DNA from 2 places in the Streptomyces sp. NPDC087215 genome. Region 1 is predicted to be linked to the other one. Evidence: riboswitches for the same ligand, from Rfam matches in the RefSeq annotation. Region 1 holds a riboswitch; the other holds the start of a gene.
What was found. Region 1 has a riboswitch for cobalamin ahead of ACIO92_RS09050 (cobalamin biosynthesis protein). Riboswitches for the same ligand answer to the same signal wherever they lie in the genome.
Positions count from the first base shown of each region.

Region 2: it holds a riboswitch for cobalamin, as region 1 does, so the genes downstream of both, cobN (cobaltochelatase subunit CobN) here and ACIO92_RS09050 (cobalamin biosynthesis protein) in region 1, are expected to answer to the same signal.

Region 1 covers NZ_JBIUZD010000002.1:997,559-1,004,692, forward strand. Annotated here, with positions in the region: gene ACIO92_RS09040 (putative cobaltochelatase) at 1-801, opposite strand, end outside; gene ACIO92_RS09045 (cobyric acid synthase) at 914-2,422, opposite strand; gene ACIO92_RS09050 (cobalamin biosynthesis protein) at 2,419-3,381, opposite strand; cobalamin riboswitch at 3,413-3,555, opposite strand; gene ACIO92_RS09055 (hypothetical protein) at 3,681-3,902, opposite strand; gene ACIO92_RS09060 (inorganic phosphate transporter) at 3,915-5,189, opposite strand; gene ACIO92_RS09065 (hypothetical protein) at 5,564-6,691, shown strand; gene ACIO92_RS09070 (hypothetical protein) at 6,792-7,134, shown strand, end outside.
Region 2 covers NZ_JBIUZD010000003.1:446,884-454,017, forward strand. Annotated here, with positions in the region: gene ACIO92_RS11530 (precorrin-2 C(20)-methyltransferase) at 1-28, opposite strand, end outside; gene ACIO92_RS11535 (precorrin-8X methylmutase) at 25-678, opposite strand; gene ACIO92_RS11540 (cobalamin biosynthesis protein CobG) at 675-1,904, opposite strand; cobalamin riboswitch at 1,977-2,121, shown strand; gene cobN (cobaltochelatase subunit CobN) at 2,156-5,764, shown strand; gene ACIO92_RS11550 (ABC-F family ATP-binding cassette domain-containing protein) at 5,799-7,134, opposite strand, start outside.

The sequences.
Region 1 (7,134 bases):
GGCGCAGGTCGCGGCGATCTGGAGCAGTGCCGCGTCCCCGAGGACCACCTGCGGCAGCCGTTCGCGGGCGGCGACGATCCGGGCCCGCAGCGCGGACTCCTCGTCGGCCCAGCGCGCGGCGAACGCGGCCGGGTCGTCCTCGAACGCGAGCCGCCGCCGCACCACCTCCACCCGCTGCGCGGGCTCCCGGGAGGCCGCGACCTCCACGGTGAGGCCGAAGCGGTCGAGCAGCTGCGGCCGCAGCTCGCCCTCCTCGGGGTTCATCGTCCCGACGAGCAGGAAGCGGGCGGCGTGCCGCACGGAGACGCCCTCGCGCTCCACGTGCGAGGAGCCCATGGCGGCGGCGTCGAGCAGGTGGTCGATGAGGTGGTCGCTCAGCAGGTTGACCTCGTCGACGTACAGGATGCCCCGGTGCGCGGCGGCGAGCAGCCCCGGCTCGAAGGCCTTCACGCCCTCGGCGAGCGCCTTCTCGAAGTCGAGGGCGCCGACGAGCCGGTCCTCGGAGGCGCCGACGGGCAGCTCGACCATCCGCGCGGGCCGCTCCGCCGCCGGGGCGGTGTCGTGCGGGCCGTCGGGGCAGCCCGGGTCGGGCGAGGCCGGGTCGCAGCTGAACCGGCAGCCCGCGACGACCGGCACCGGCGGCAGCAGTTCGGCGAGCGCCCGGACGGCGGTGGACTTCGCGGTCCCCTTCTCGCCCCGGACCAGCACCCCGCCCACGGCCGGGCTGACGGCGTTGAGCAGCAGCGCGAGCCGCAGGTCGTCCATGCCGACGACGGCGGTGAACGGATACCGGGCGTTCATCGGCCGGTCCTTTCGTCGAGTTCGCTCCACGGGCGTCCCGTCCGGGACCCCGCGCTTCCGGTGCCGGCGGGGACGGCCGTACGGGCGCCCGCGCCCGGCGGCCCTCCCGCGCTCACGGCGCTCCCGGCGGTACGAACGGCAGGCCGGGCGGCGGACCGTCCTCGATCAGCCGCAGCAGCGCGTCGGTGTCCGCGTGTTCCTCGATCAGGTCGCCGAGCCGGTCGAGCTGCTCCTCGCGGAGCGCCGCGAACGAGGTGTCCGGCGCCGGGACGAAGCGGCGCCCGGCCGCCGCGGCGACCTCCCGCAGGAACGCGCGCCGGAAACCGTCGCTCTCCAGCGAGCCGTGCCAGTGGGTGCCCCACACGGACCCCGCCCGGCATCCGTCGAGGAACGTCTCGCCGCCCAGCACCTCGGCGACGCCGTGGTGGATCTCGTACCCCTCGACCCGTTCCCCGAGGGCCTCGCCGGACGGCCGGGCGAGGGTCTTCTCGCGGGCGAAGCGGACCCGTACGGGCAGCAGCCCGAGCCCGGCGACGGCCCCCGCCCTCGACTCGACCTCGTCGTCGATGTGCTCGCCGAGGACCTGGAAGCCGCCGCAGATCCCCAGCACCGGACGGCCCTCGGCCGCGCGCCGGACGAGGGCGTCGGCGAGTCCCCGCTCGCGCAGCCAGGCCAGCGCCCGGACCGTGCCCCGGGTGCCGGGCACGACGACGAGGTCCGCGTCGACGAGTTCCTCGGGCCGGTCGACGAACCGGACGACGACGCCCGGCTCGGCCGCCAGCGCGTCCACGTCCGTGAAGTTGGACATCAGCGGTACGGCGCAGACGGCGACCCGCAGCACGTCCGCGCCGACCGGCGGGGCGACGACCGACTCGCGGACCGTGCCGCGCAGCGAGACGCGCAGCCCGTCCTCCTCGTCGATGCCGAGGCCGTGCGCGTACGGCAGGACGCCGAAGGTGCGGCGGCCGGTCAGCCCGTGCAGCATGTCGAGGCCCGGTTCGAGGAGGCTCACATCGCCCCGGAACTTGTTCACCAGGTATCCGGCGACCAGTTCCTGGTCCTCGGGGGCCAGCAGCGCCGTCGTGCCGAAGAACTGGGCGAAGACCCCGCCCCTGTCGATGTCGCCGACGACCACGACGGGCAGCCGCGCGGCCCGCGCGACCCCCATGTTGACGATGTCGGTGCGCCGCAGGTTGATCTCGGCGGGGCTGCCCGCGCCCTCGCAGATCACCGCGTCGTAGCTGCTCCGCAGCTCCTCCAGGCAGGCCATCACCGGTTCGAACAGCTCCTTCTGCCGTCCGCCGTGGTAGCCCCGGGCGCTCATCTCACCCACCGGCCGGCCCATCAGGACGACCTGGCTGGAGCGGTCGCCGCCCGGCTTGAGGAGCACCGGGTTCATCAGCGCCGTCGGCTCCACCCGGGCGGCCTGCGCCTGCATGGCCTGGGCCCGGCCTATCTCGGCGCCCTCGCGGGTCACGAAGGAGTTCAGGGACATGTTCTGCCCCTTGAACGGCGCCACCTTCAGGCCCGCGCGGACCAGCCAGCGGCAGATCCCGGCCGTCACGACGCTCTTCCCGGCGTCGGACGTCGTACCGGCGACCAGCAGCCCCCCACCCCTCACTTCGTCCTCCGCTTCACGGTGTCGGTCAGTATCCGGCCGCCCACGCAGACGGCCAGGGTGAGCGCGGTGACCCGGCGGGACAGCCGGACCGCCCGTTCGATGTCGGGCACCTCGACGGCCCGGCCCGTCGCGTTGAGCACCGGCCGGTGCTCGACCCGGCCGCCGTACGCGAGGGTGCCGCCGAGCCGGACGCCGAGCGCGCCCGCGAAGGACGCCTCGACGGGGCCCGCGTTGGGGCTGGGGTGGCGCGCCGCGTCCGCCCGCCAGGCCCGTACGGACCCGCGCGGGTCCCCGCCCGCGACGGTCGCGAGGGCGGCCGTCAGCCGGGCGCCGGGCCAGCCCGCGAGGTCGTCGAGCCGGGCCGAGGCCCAGCCGAAGCGCCGGTGCCGCGCGGACTTGTGGCCGACCATCGCGTCCAGGGTGTTGACGGCCCGGAAGCCGAGGAGCCCCGGCACGCCCGCGACCGCGCCCCAGAACAGGGCGCCGACCACGGCGTCGGAGGTGTTCTCGGCGACGGACTCGACGACCGCGCGGGCCATCGCGGGCCCGTCCAGGGACTGCGGGTCGCGCCCGCACAGGTGCGGCAGCCGCTCCCGGGCCGCCTCCAGGTCCCCGGCGGCCAGCGCCCCGCCGATCGCGCGGGCCTCCCGGCCCAGGGTCGTCCCGCCGACGACGGCCCAGACGGAGACGGCGGTGAGGGCGACGGCGGCGGACGGCCGGTCGCGCACGGTCCGCGCGGCGAGGGCGCCCAGGGCCGCGGCGGTTCCGGCGCAGACGGCGGTGTGCAGCGTGCCCCAGCCCCGGTGGTCGTGGTGGAGGCGGTCCTCGACGGCGGCGGCGGCCCGGCCGAACGCGGCGACGGGATGGCCCCTCCGGGGGTCGCCGACGAGCAGGTCCACGGCGAGACCGGCGGCGGTGCCGCACGCGAACACACCGGTGGTACTGGGGCGGCCGGGCATGGCGCTCCGTCCTCACTCAGGGTCCGCGCCCTGGATCGACGTCACCGGCGGCGAGAGTTCCTGGCTCCCGGACCCTCGGATCCGGTCACAGTGGCGGGACCGCGCCGGATTCGCACCGGACTTCCTCTTCTGCCGCCGTCTTGGCCCCGGCAGTCCACCACGCCCCGAGAACAGCCGTCAACTCACCGTTGACCTGCGGCGGGGCACTGTGCGGAGCACCACAGACAGGGCCCGGACGCGCACGGAGGCCGGGTGACCGCACACGAGGTGCGGCCACCCGGCCTCCGGGGGGTGGACCGTCAGGCGACGATCAGGTAGATGCCGTACGACACGGCCGCGACGCACAGGGCGAAGCAGGCGTAGGCGCCGGTGCGGGCCAGGACGGCGGAGCCGCCCCGCGCGGCGGCCTGCTCCTGCTTGGAGAGGCCGACGATGCCGAGGGTGAAGAGGCCCACGAGGGCGAGAGTGGCCACGAGGCTGACTCCGAACACGGAGCCGAGGGCCGCCCAGTCGATCTTCATGTCGTTCGTTCCTTACACCGCTGCGGCGGAGGCCGGGGGAGCGGACGGGTCGATGGGGGCCGGGGCCGGGATGGTCGCCTTCAGGTCCGCGTCCGTGACGGCGGCGAAGGAGCCGGCCGGGGGCGGCGGGGTGACGGCGGCCATCGCGGTGGTCACCACGCCCGCGGGCTCCGCCGGGGCGTCGGACTCGACCTCGTTGACGTTGTGGTGGTCGACCGGCTTGCGGCGGGACAGCACCCAGATGTAGGCCGAGCCGCCGATCAGGACGGCCGCGGTGGCGGCGATGCCCCAGGGGCCCTGCTTGGTGAGGAACTCGGCACCGGCGCCGACCAGACCCGCGGCGGGCAGGGTCAGGCCCCAGGCGACGAACATCCGGGTCGCGGTCGACCAGCGGACGACACCGCCCTTGCGGCCGAGACCGGCACCCATCACGGCACCCGAGCAGGACTGGGTGGTGGAGAGGGAGAAGCCGAGGTGCGAGGAGGCCAGGATGACCGTCGCGGCGCTGGTCTGGGCGGTGAAGCCCTGCTGCGGCTGGAGGTCGGTGAGGCCCTTGCCCATGGTGCGGATGATGCGCCAGCCGCCGAGGTAGGTGCCGAGGGCGATGGCGACACCGGCGGAGACGATGACCCAGAAGGGCGGGTTGGCACCGGGGGCGACGACGCCCTGGGTGACCAGCGCGAGGGTGATGATGCCCATCGTCTTCTGCGCGTCGTTGGTGCCGTGGGCCAGGGAGACGAGACCGGCGGAGGCGATCTGGCCGACCCGGTAGCCCTTGGCGGTGTGCTTCTGCTCGGTCTTCGCGCCGATCTTGTACGTCAGACGGGTCGCCAGCATCGCGGCGAGACCGGCGACGAGCGGGGCGGCGATGGCCGGGATCAGCACCTTGGTGATGATCGTGGAGCCGTTCACGGCCGACCAGCCGGCCGACATGACCGCGGCGCCGATGAGGCCGCCGAAGAGGGCGTGGGAGGAGCTGGACGGCAGGCCCAGGAGCCAGGTCAGCAGGTTCCACAGGATCGCGCCGACCAGCGCGGCGAAGATCACCTCTGTTCTGATGCCCTCTTCGTTGATGATCCCGCCGGAGATCGTCTTGGCGACCTCCACGGACAGGAACGCGCCGACGAGGTTGAGCACGGCGGACATGGCCACCGCCGTCTTGGGCTTGAGCGCACCGGTCGAGATGGTCGTGGCCATCGCGTTCGCGGTGTCGTGGAAACCGTTCGTGAAATCGAACACGAGAGCTGTCACGACCACAATGGCGAGCAGCAGCGTGATGTGTTCCATTTACCCAGGCAATCGTTTGACGTCAGTGGCCAGCCGAACGTAAGCAACCTGGGTGAACGGAAGGTGAACTGGGTAGGGCGCGACGGTGTCTCTATCCGGTGTCAACAGATTCCGTTTACGGCTCCGGAGCACCCGCTGTCCACGATGCGGTCACCCCGCAACCCCGGGTAATCCCGGACGACACCGGGCACGTACGACCTGTCCCGGTTCCACCCCCGCCACCCGGTTCCGCTCCCCGGACCGGACCATCCGACCGGGGGACCCCCCTGAGGAGACTCATGTCACTCCCCCGGGGGACCCCCGGACCCGCTCCCCGCACCCCCGGCCGGCCCCGTCCGGTGGCAGCCCGCCGCCACCCTGCCGAGACTGGGAACGTGCGCCCGGCTACAGCGACGGCAGCGGCCGTCACCACCCTGCTCGGTGTCGGCGCGGCCGCGGTCGCGGCCGGCCGGTACGCCAGCGACGCCGCCCTCAAGGCGCCGTCCGGACGTCCCCTCCCCGGGGAACCCCGACTGACCGTGCACGCCACCGGTCCCGGACAGATCACCCTCACCCGGGGCCTCGCCTCACTGCGCCCCGGCACCTACGGCATCGAGGGCCACGGCCTGCACGCCGTCGTCGGCCCCGTCCTCGACCGCGTCCCGCACACCGCCGACACCGTCGTCCGGCGCCTGGAACGGGTCGAGCTCGGCGTCGTCGCCCCCGGCGTCCGCGTCCGCCTCACCCCCCAGCTCCACCGGGGCACCCCGACCTCCGCCCTCGGCATCCCCCACGAGGACACCGAGATCCCCGGCGAACTCGGACCCCTGCCCGCCTGGCTGGCCGCCGCCCCCCGCACCACCTGGGTCATCGCCCTGCACGGCCTCGGCACCACCCGCGAGCACCCGCTGAACGTCCTCCCCTTCTTCCACCGGAGCAAGGTCCCCGTCCTGATCCCCGCCTACCGGGGCGACGAGGGCGCGCCCCCCTCCCCCGACGGCCTCGCCCACCTCGGCGCCTCCGAATGGCGCGACGTCGACGCCGCCATCCGCTACGCCGTCCGCCGGGGCGCGGGCAAGGTCGTCCTGCACGGCTGGGGGACCGGCGCCACGATGGCCCTGCGCGCCGCCGCCGAGTCCGGCGTCCGCGACCGGATCGCCGGACTCGTCCTCGACTCCCCGGTCCTCGACTGGGAGGCCACCCTGCGCAACCTCGCCGCCGCCCGGCACGTCCCCGGACCGCTGATCCCGCTCGCCGTCCGCGCCGCCCAGGGCAGGACCGGCCCGCACGGCGACCTCCTCGAAGCCGCCGTCGCCCCCGACGCCCTGCGCGTCCCCGTCCTCCTGCTGCACGGCCCCGACGACACCCTCGCCCCCTGGGAACCCTCCGTCGAGCTGGCCGCCCGCCGCCCCGACCTCGTCACCCTCCAGACCGTCCGGCGCGCCCCGCACGCCTGCCTGTGGAACGCCGACCCCGTCCGCTACGAGGAGGGCCTGCGCCGCTTCCTCACCCCCCTCCTCTGAGGAGAGCGGGACGGGCCCCGACCTCCTCCGTCCGTGTCCACCGCGCCGGGGTGGCCGATTCCGATTGGGCTTTCGGGCCGTCAGCGGGAAGACTGCCCCCGTGACGTCTCGAAAGCCCGATGAACCATTGGCGCGCAACTCCAGACTCCGACTCGTCCGCCCGCGGGCGCTGGCCACTGCCCGACGGGCCGTGACGACCCGGCGCACCCGGCCGGCGCCGAGGCCGCCCGAGGGCACTCCGCCCCGCGCGGAACTCGCCCGCCAGGCCCGGCACGTCCTCGCCGACGCCGTACGGATCGCCCGCTGGGCCGCCGTCGAGCGCGGCGCGGGCGCGGCCCCCGGCACCGGCCCCGCCCAGGAACGGGCCGCCGCCGCACTGGACCTGACACCCGGCCAGATCCGGGCCGGCTGGGACCGGGCCCGGCTCGCCGGACTCGTCGAGC
Region 2 (7,134 bases), on a different contig from region 1:
TGCCCGGGGTGCGCGGTGCGGTGCTCATGCCTGGATCTCCGCTTCGTGGGCGAGGGCGTTGAGGGCGGCGGCCGTCATGGCGCTGCCGCCGCGCCTGCCCCGGACGACGAGGTATTCGAGGCCGAGGTCCTGGGCGGCGAGGGCGTCCTTGGACTCGGCGGCGCCGATGAAGCCGACGGGTATGCCGAGGACGGCGGCGGGCCGGGGCCCGCCCTTCGCGACCATCTCCAGGAGGTGGAAGAGGGCGGTGGGCGCGTTGCCGATGGCGACGACGGAGCCTTCGAGGCGGTCCCGCCACAGTTCGAGGGCGGCGGCGGAGCGGGTGGTGCCCAGTTCGGCGGCGAGGCCCGGCACGGCCGGGTCGGAGAGCGCGCAGATCACCTCGTTGTCGGCGGGCAGCCGCTTGCGGGTGACGCCGCTGGCGACCATCTGGGCGTCGCAGAGGATCGGCGCCCCGGCGCGCAGCGCGGCGCGGGCCCGGGTGACGACGCCGGGGGAGTACGCGATGTCCTGGACGAGGTCGGTCATCCCGCAGGCGTGGATCATGCGGACCGCGACCTGGGCGATGTCGGCGGGCAGGCCCGAGAGGTCCGCCTCGGCGCGGATCGTGGCAAAGGACCGGCGGTAGATCTCCGCCCCGTCCTTCTCGTAGTCGAACATCGTGGTGCTCTCGCTCATCTCGTGTGGGTCGCCGGGTTGCGGGCCGCCGCGACCGCCTCGGACAGGGCGGCGCGGGGGGTGGGGACGTCGTCCACCAGGTAGCCGTCGTCACCGGTGGCGACGACTTCGGTACGGGCGCCGTGGGGGTGCCCGCAGCGGCGCGCGCAGCCGGAGTAGTGCACCGGCAGCGGGCCCGGGGGCGCGGCGAGCGCGTCGGCCCGCACATCGGCGAGGGACTTGGCGCAGCCGGGCCGCCCGGTGCAGACGGTGACGCCGGTGCCGGGCGCGTCGGGCCGGGTGATCAGGCCGTGCGCGGCGAGCGCGGGCAGCCTGCCGGGGCCCGCGCCGACGACGACCGCTCCGCGCCAGGGCGTGAGCCGGACCTCGTCGGCGGGCAGCAGGGCCCGCAGCTGGGCGGCGGTCAGCCTGCCCAGCGGGGCGAGGACGTGCGGGGTGCCGCCGGGCAGTTCGCCCGGCGGGGGCGGCGGTGACACCGGCGGCGGGGGTACGGAGACGGGCTCGGCCGCGATCCCGGCGCGGGCCAGTGCCCCGGCCCAGTCCGGTACGTGCGCCCCGGGCAGTTCCCGGGGGCGCCAGGCCCCGGTCCCGGCGGCGTCGGCGGCGTCGAGGAAGGCGAGGGCGGCGGCCAGGGCCGCCGGGACGGCGTCGGCGGCCCCGGTTCTGAAGGCCAGCGGGCCCAGCCGCAGCAGGGCGGTGCCGCCGGGCGCTGCGACCAAGGTCACATCGCCGCCGAGTCCGGCGACGTCCCCGCGCCCGTCGTCCAGGACGAACAGGAACCGGCCCGAGAGCGCCGCCGCCCGGGGCTCGGCGCACAGGGCGCCGTCCAGCGCGCGGGCCCACAACTGCGCGTCGCCGTGGCCGAGTCCGTCGAGTCCCGCGGTGGGCGAGGCGACGATGTTGCGGACGCGTTCGTGCCGGGGGGAGGGCAGCAGGCCCGCCGGGGCGAGCCGGTCGGCGAGCGCGGCCCCGCAGTCGTCCGGGAGGCCGCGCAGTTCCGCGTTGCCGCGCGAGGTGACACTGATCCGTCCGTCGCCCAGCTCCTCCGCCGCCGCCGCCAGGACCTCCACCTGAGGGGCGGTCAGACGGCCTCCGGGAAGCCGGAGTCGGGCGAGCCCGCCGTCGTCGGCGGAGTGCGGGCGCAGCGCTCCCGGGCACGCGTCGCCGCGGTCCCGGGTGCGGGGCGCGGACGGCGGGAGCGGGGTGGGCGGCATGGCGGCGAGCATACCGACGGGGGACCGGACGGCTCGCGGGTGTGATCCGGACGACTGCGACGGCGGCCCCGGCCCGCCGACGGCACGTTCTACTATGCAGACGGCATGGGGTCCCAGGACCCCGGGGAGGAAGCCCGGTGCGATTCCGGCGCGGTCCCGCCACTGTGAGCCGGTCCGGCACCACCGGGCAGGTGAGCCAGGAACTCCCGCCGTCCACACGACCACCCGGGGCGCGGACCACCCCGAGGAAGGCCTGCGTAGCCATGCTCCTGCTGCTGTCGCACTCCGACACCGACCTGCTCAGTGCCCGCGCGGCCGGCGGACCGGTGGAGTACCGCTTCGCCAACCCCGCCCGGCTCCCCCTGGCCGATCTGCCCGGCCTCCTGGACGGCACCGACCTCGTCGTCGTCCGTCTCCTGGGCGGGCTCCGCTCCTGGCAGGAGGGCCTGGACGCGGTCCGCGCCGCCGGACTGCCGGTGGTCGTCCTCAGCGGCGAACAGGCCCCCGACGCCCAGCTGATGGAGGCGTCCACCGTCCCCGTCGGCGTCGCCACCGAGGCCCACGCCTATCTCGCGCACGGCGGCCCGGCGAACCTGGAACAGCTGGCCCGCTTCCTCTCCGACACCGTCCTGCTCACCGGCCACGGCTTCGAGTCCCCGGCCGCCGCCCCCACCTGGGGCCCGCTGGAGCGGACCGCCCGCACGACGGACGGCCCGACCGTCGCCGTGCTCTACTACCGCGCCCACCACATGAGCGGGAACACCGGCTTCGTCGAGGCCCTGTGCGCGGCGGTCGAGGACGCGGGCGCCCAGGCCCTCCCGCTGTACGTGGCGTCCCTGCGGGCCCCCGAGCCGGAGCTGCTCGACCGGCTGCGCGCCGCCGACGCGATCGTCACCACGGTCCTCGCGGCGGGCGGCACCAAGCCCGCCGAGGCGCAGGCGGGCGGCGACGAGGAGGCCTGGGACGCGGGCGCGCTGGCCGGGCTCGACGTGCCGATCCTCCAGGCGCTCTGCCTGACCTCCTCGCGGGCCGCGTGGGAGGAGAGCGACGAGGGCCTGTCGCCGCTGGACGCGGCGAGCCAGGTCGCCGTCCCCGAGTTCGACGGGCGGCTCATCACCGTCCCGTTCTCCTTCAAGGAGATCGACGAGGACGGGCTGCCCGCGTACGTCGCCGACCCCGAGCGGGCGGCCCGGGTCGCCGGGACCGCCGTGCGGCACGCCCGCCTGCGGCACATCCCGAACGCCGACAAGAGGCTGGCGCTCGTCCTCTCCGCGTACCCGACGAAGCACTCCCGCATCGGCAACGCGGTCGGCCTCGACACCCCCGCCTCCGCCGTCTCCCTGCTGCGCCGGCTGATCGCCGAGGGGTACGACTTCGGGCCCGCCGACGAGCTGCCCGGTCTGGTCTCCGGCGACGGCGACGAGCTGATCTACGCCCTCATCGAGGCGGGCGGCCACGACCAGGACTGGCTGACCGAGGAGCAACTGGCGAAGAACCCGGTCCGCATCCCGGCCGCCGACTACCGGCGGTGGTACGCGGAGCTCCCCGCCGGGCTGCGCGAGCGCGTCGAGGAGCACTGGGGGCCCGCCCCCGGCGAGATGTTCCTCGACCGCTCCCGGAACCCGGAGGGCGACATCGTCCTCGCCGCGCTGCGGCGCGGGAACCTCCTGGTCCTGATCCAGCCGCCGCGCGGCTTCGGCGAGAACCCGATCGCGATCTACCACGACCCGGACCTGCCGCCGTCGCACCACTACCTGGCGGCGTACCGGTGGATCGCGGCCCGCGCGGACGACGGCGGCTTCGGCGCCGACGCCATGGTCCACCTGGGCAAGCACGGCAACCTGGAGTGGCTGCCCGGCAAGAACGCGGGCCTGTCCGCCGCCTGCGGCCCCGACGCGGCCCTCGGGGACCTGCCGCTGGTCTACCCGTTCCTCGTCAACGACCCCGGCGAGGGCACCCAGGCCAAGCGGCGCGCCCACGCCACGCTCGTCGACCACCTGGTGCCGCCGATGGCCCGCGCCGACTCCTACGGCGACATCGCGCGCCTGGAGCAGCTCCTCGACGAGTACGCGCAGATCTCCTCCATGGACCCGGCGAAGCTGCCCGCGATCCGCGCCCAGATCTGGACGCTGATCCAGGCGGCCCGGCTCGACCACGACCTCGGTCTGGAGGAGCGTCCGGGGGACGACGGCTTCGACGACTTCCTGCTGCACGTCGACGGCTGGCTGTGCGAGGTCAAGGACGCCCAGATCCGGGACGGTCTGCACGTCCTGGGCGGCGCCCCGGCCGGTGAGGCCCGGGTCAACCTGGTCCTGTCCATCCTGCGGGCCCGGCAGATCTGGGGCGGTACGCAGGCGCTGCCCGGTCTGCGGGAGGCGCTGGGCCTGGACGAGTCGGCCGCGACCCGGACCACCGCCGACGAGGCGGAGGCGAAGGCCCGCGAGCTGGTCGAGGCGATGGAGGCGGCGGACTGGTCCGTGGACGCGGTCGCCCCGGTGGCCGCCGCGTACGGCCCCGAGGTGCACGCGGTGCTGCGGTTCGCCTGTGAGCAGGTCGTGCCGAGGCTCGCCGCCACCACCGACGAACTCACGCACGCCGTGCACGCCCTGGACGGCGGCTTCGTCCCGGCCGGTCCCTCCGGTTCGCCGCTGCGCGGTCTGGTCAACGTCCTGCCGACCGGCCGCAACTTCTACTCGGTCGACCCGAAGGCCGTACCGTCCCGGCTGGCCTGGGAGACCGGGCAGGCGCTCGCGGACTCGCTCCTGGAGCGCTACCGCACCGACAACGGCTCCTGGCCGACCTCGGTGGGCCTCTCCCTGTGGGGCACGAGCGCGATGCGCACCTCGGGCGACGACGTGGCCGAGGCGCTGGCCCTGCTGGGCGTCCGGCCCCTGTGGGACGAGGCGTCCCGCCGGGTGAACGGTCTCGAACCGATCCCGCTGGCCGAGCTGGGCCGCCCCCGCGTCGATGTCACCCTGCGCATCTCCGGCTTCTTCCGGGACGCGTTCCCGCACGTCATCGGGCTCCTCGACGACGCCGTACGGCTGGTCGCGGGTCTTGAGGGCGAGTCCGCCGAGGACAACCACGTCCGGGCGCACACCCAGGCCGACCTCGCGGAGCACGGCGACGAGCGGCGCGCCACCACCCGTATCTTCGGCTCCCGGCCGGGCACGTACGGCGCGGGCATCCTCCAGCTGATCGACTCCCGCGACTGGCGCACGGACGCCGACCTCGCCGAGGTGTACACGGTGTGGGGCGGGTACGCGTACGGGCGCGGTCTCGAAGGGCGCCCGGCGCGGGCCGAGATGGAGACCGCGTACAAGCGGATCGCGGTGGCCGCGAAGAACACGGACACCCGTGAGCACGACATCGCGGACTCCGACGACTACTTCCAGTACCACGGCGGCATGGTGGCGACCGTCCGCGCGCTCAAGGGCACCGCCCCGGAGGCGTACATCGGGGACTCGACCCGCCCGGAGACGGTCCGCACCCGCACGCTCGTCGAGGAGACGTCCCGGGTGTTCCGGGCGCGGGTGGTCAACCCGCGCTGGATCGAGGCGATGCGCCGCCACGGCTACAAGGGCGCGTTCGAGCTGGCGGCGACCGTCGACTACCTCTTCGGGTACGACGCCACGACGGGCGTGGTCGCGGACTGGATGTACGACAAGCTCGCCCAGGAGTACGTCCTCGACCCGACGAACCAGGCCTTCCTGAAGGAGGCCAACCCGTGGGCCCTGCACGGCATCGCGGAGCGCCTCCTCGAAGCCGAGTCGCGCGGCATGTGGGAGAAGCCGGACGCGCAGACCCTGGCCGCCCTGCGCCAGGTCTTCCTGGAGACGGAGGGCGACCTGGAGGGCGCGTCCGACGCGTAGCCGACGGTGCCGGGCGGGGCCTGCCGGCCCCGGTCTAGACGGGCAACGGGGCCGTCGCCGGGGCCAGTTCGAGGACCCGGCCCCGGAAGCCCGCCCGCAGCCGCCGGTCGTGGCTGACGACGACCAGCGTGCCCCGGTAGGGGACGAGCGCGGCCTCCAGCTCCTCCACGAGCGCCGGGGCCAGATGGTTGGTCGGCTCGTCGAGGAGGAGCAGGTCGACGGGTCCGGTGACGAGCCGGGCCAGTTCCAGCTTCCGGCGCTGCCCGGTGGACAGGTCCCGGACCGGGGTCGTCAGGTCGCGGGCGGAGAACAGGCCGAGGGCGAGCAGTGCGTCCGTACGGTCCTCCCCGAAGGACTCGCCCACCGTACGGGGATCGGTGGGCGGGTCCGTCTCCTGCCGGAGCAGCCCGACCCGCGCGGGTCCGTCCTCCGTCGCCGTGTCCACCGTGCCCTCGTCGGGGGCGAGTTCGCCCGCGAGGAGCTTCAGCAGAGTGCTCTTCCCGGCGCCGTTCGGACCGGTCACCAGGAGCCGCTCGCCCGGCTCCAGACGGAGGGCGTCGAGCCGCAGCCGCCCCTCGATCCGTACTCCGGCGAGGTCCACGGGCGCGCCCCCGCCGGTGAGTTCGGCGCGGAACGCCAGCGGGGGCGGCGGCGCGGGCACGGGCGCTGCGGTGAGCCGGGCGAGCCGTTCCCCGGCGGCCCGGATGCGGCTCATGGCGCCGTGCGCCCGTGACCGGGCCCGGAAGGCGCCCGCCCCGCTGAAGGCGGCCGGGGCCTTGCGGGGGATCGCGGAGAAACGGTCGGTGTGGGTGTCGGCGAGGGCCCGGTGGCGGGCCAGTTCCCGCTTCCACTCCTCGTGCTCCCGCTGTCTGCGGGCCCGTTCGGCGGCGCGTCCGGCGAGATAGCCGGGGTAGCCGTCGCCGTACCGGCGCACGGTCCCGCGGTCCTCGTCCACCTCCAGGACGCCGGTGGTGACCCGGTCGAGGAAGGTCCGGTCGTGGGAGACGGCGACGACCGTGCCCCGGTGGGCGCGCAGCCGCTCCTCCAGCCAGGCCACGGACCGGTCGTCGAGGTCGTTGGTGGGTTCGTCGAGCAGCAGCAGTTCGGGTCCGGCGGCGAGGACGGCGGCGAGCGCGAGCCGGGAGCGCTGTCCGCCGGAGAGCGCGGCGAGCGGCCGGGCGCGGTCGAGCGGGCCGTCCCCGCCGAGGCGGCGCAGCACGGTCTCGACCCGCCGGTCGGCCCCGGCGCCGCCCCTGGCCTCGTACGCGGCGAGCAGCCCGGCGTATCCGGCGAGGTCGCCGGTCCCGGCGAGCGCCGTCTCGGCGGCGCGGATCGCCCGCTCCAGCTCCCGTACGTCCGCGAGGGCGTGG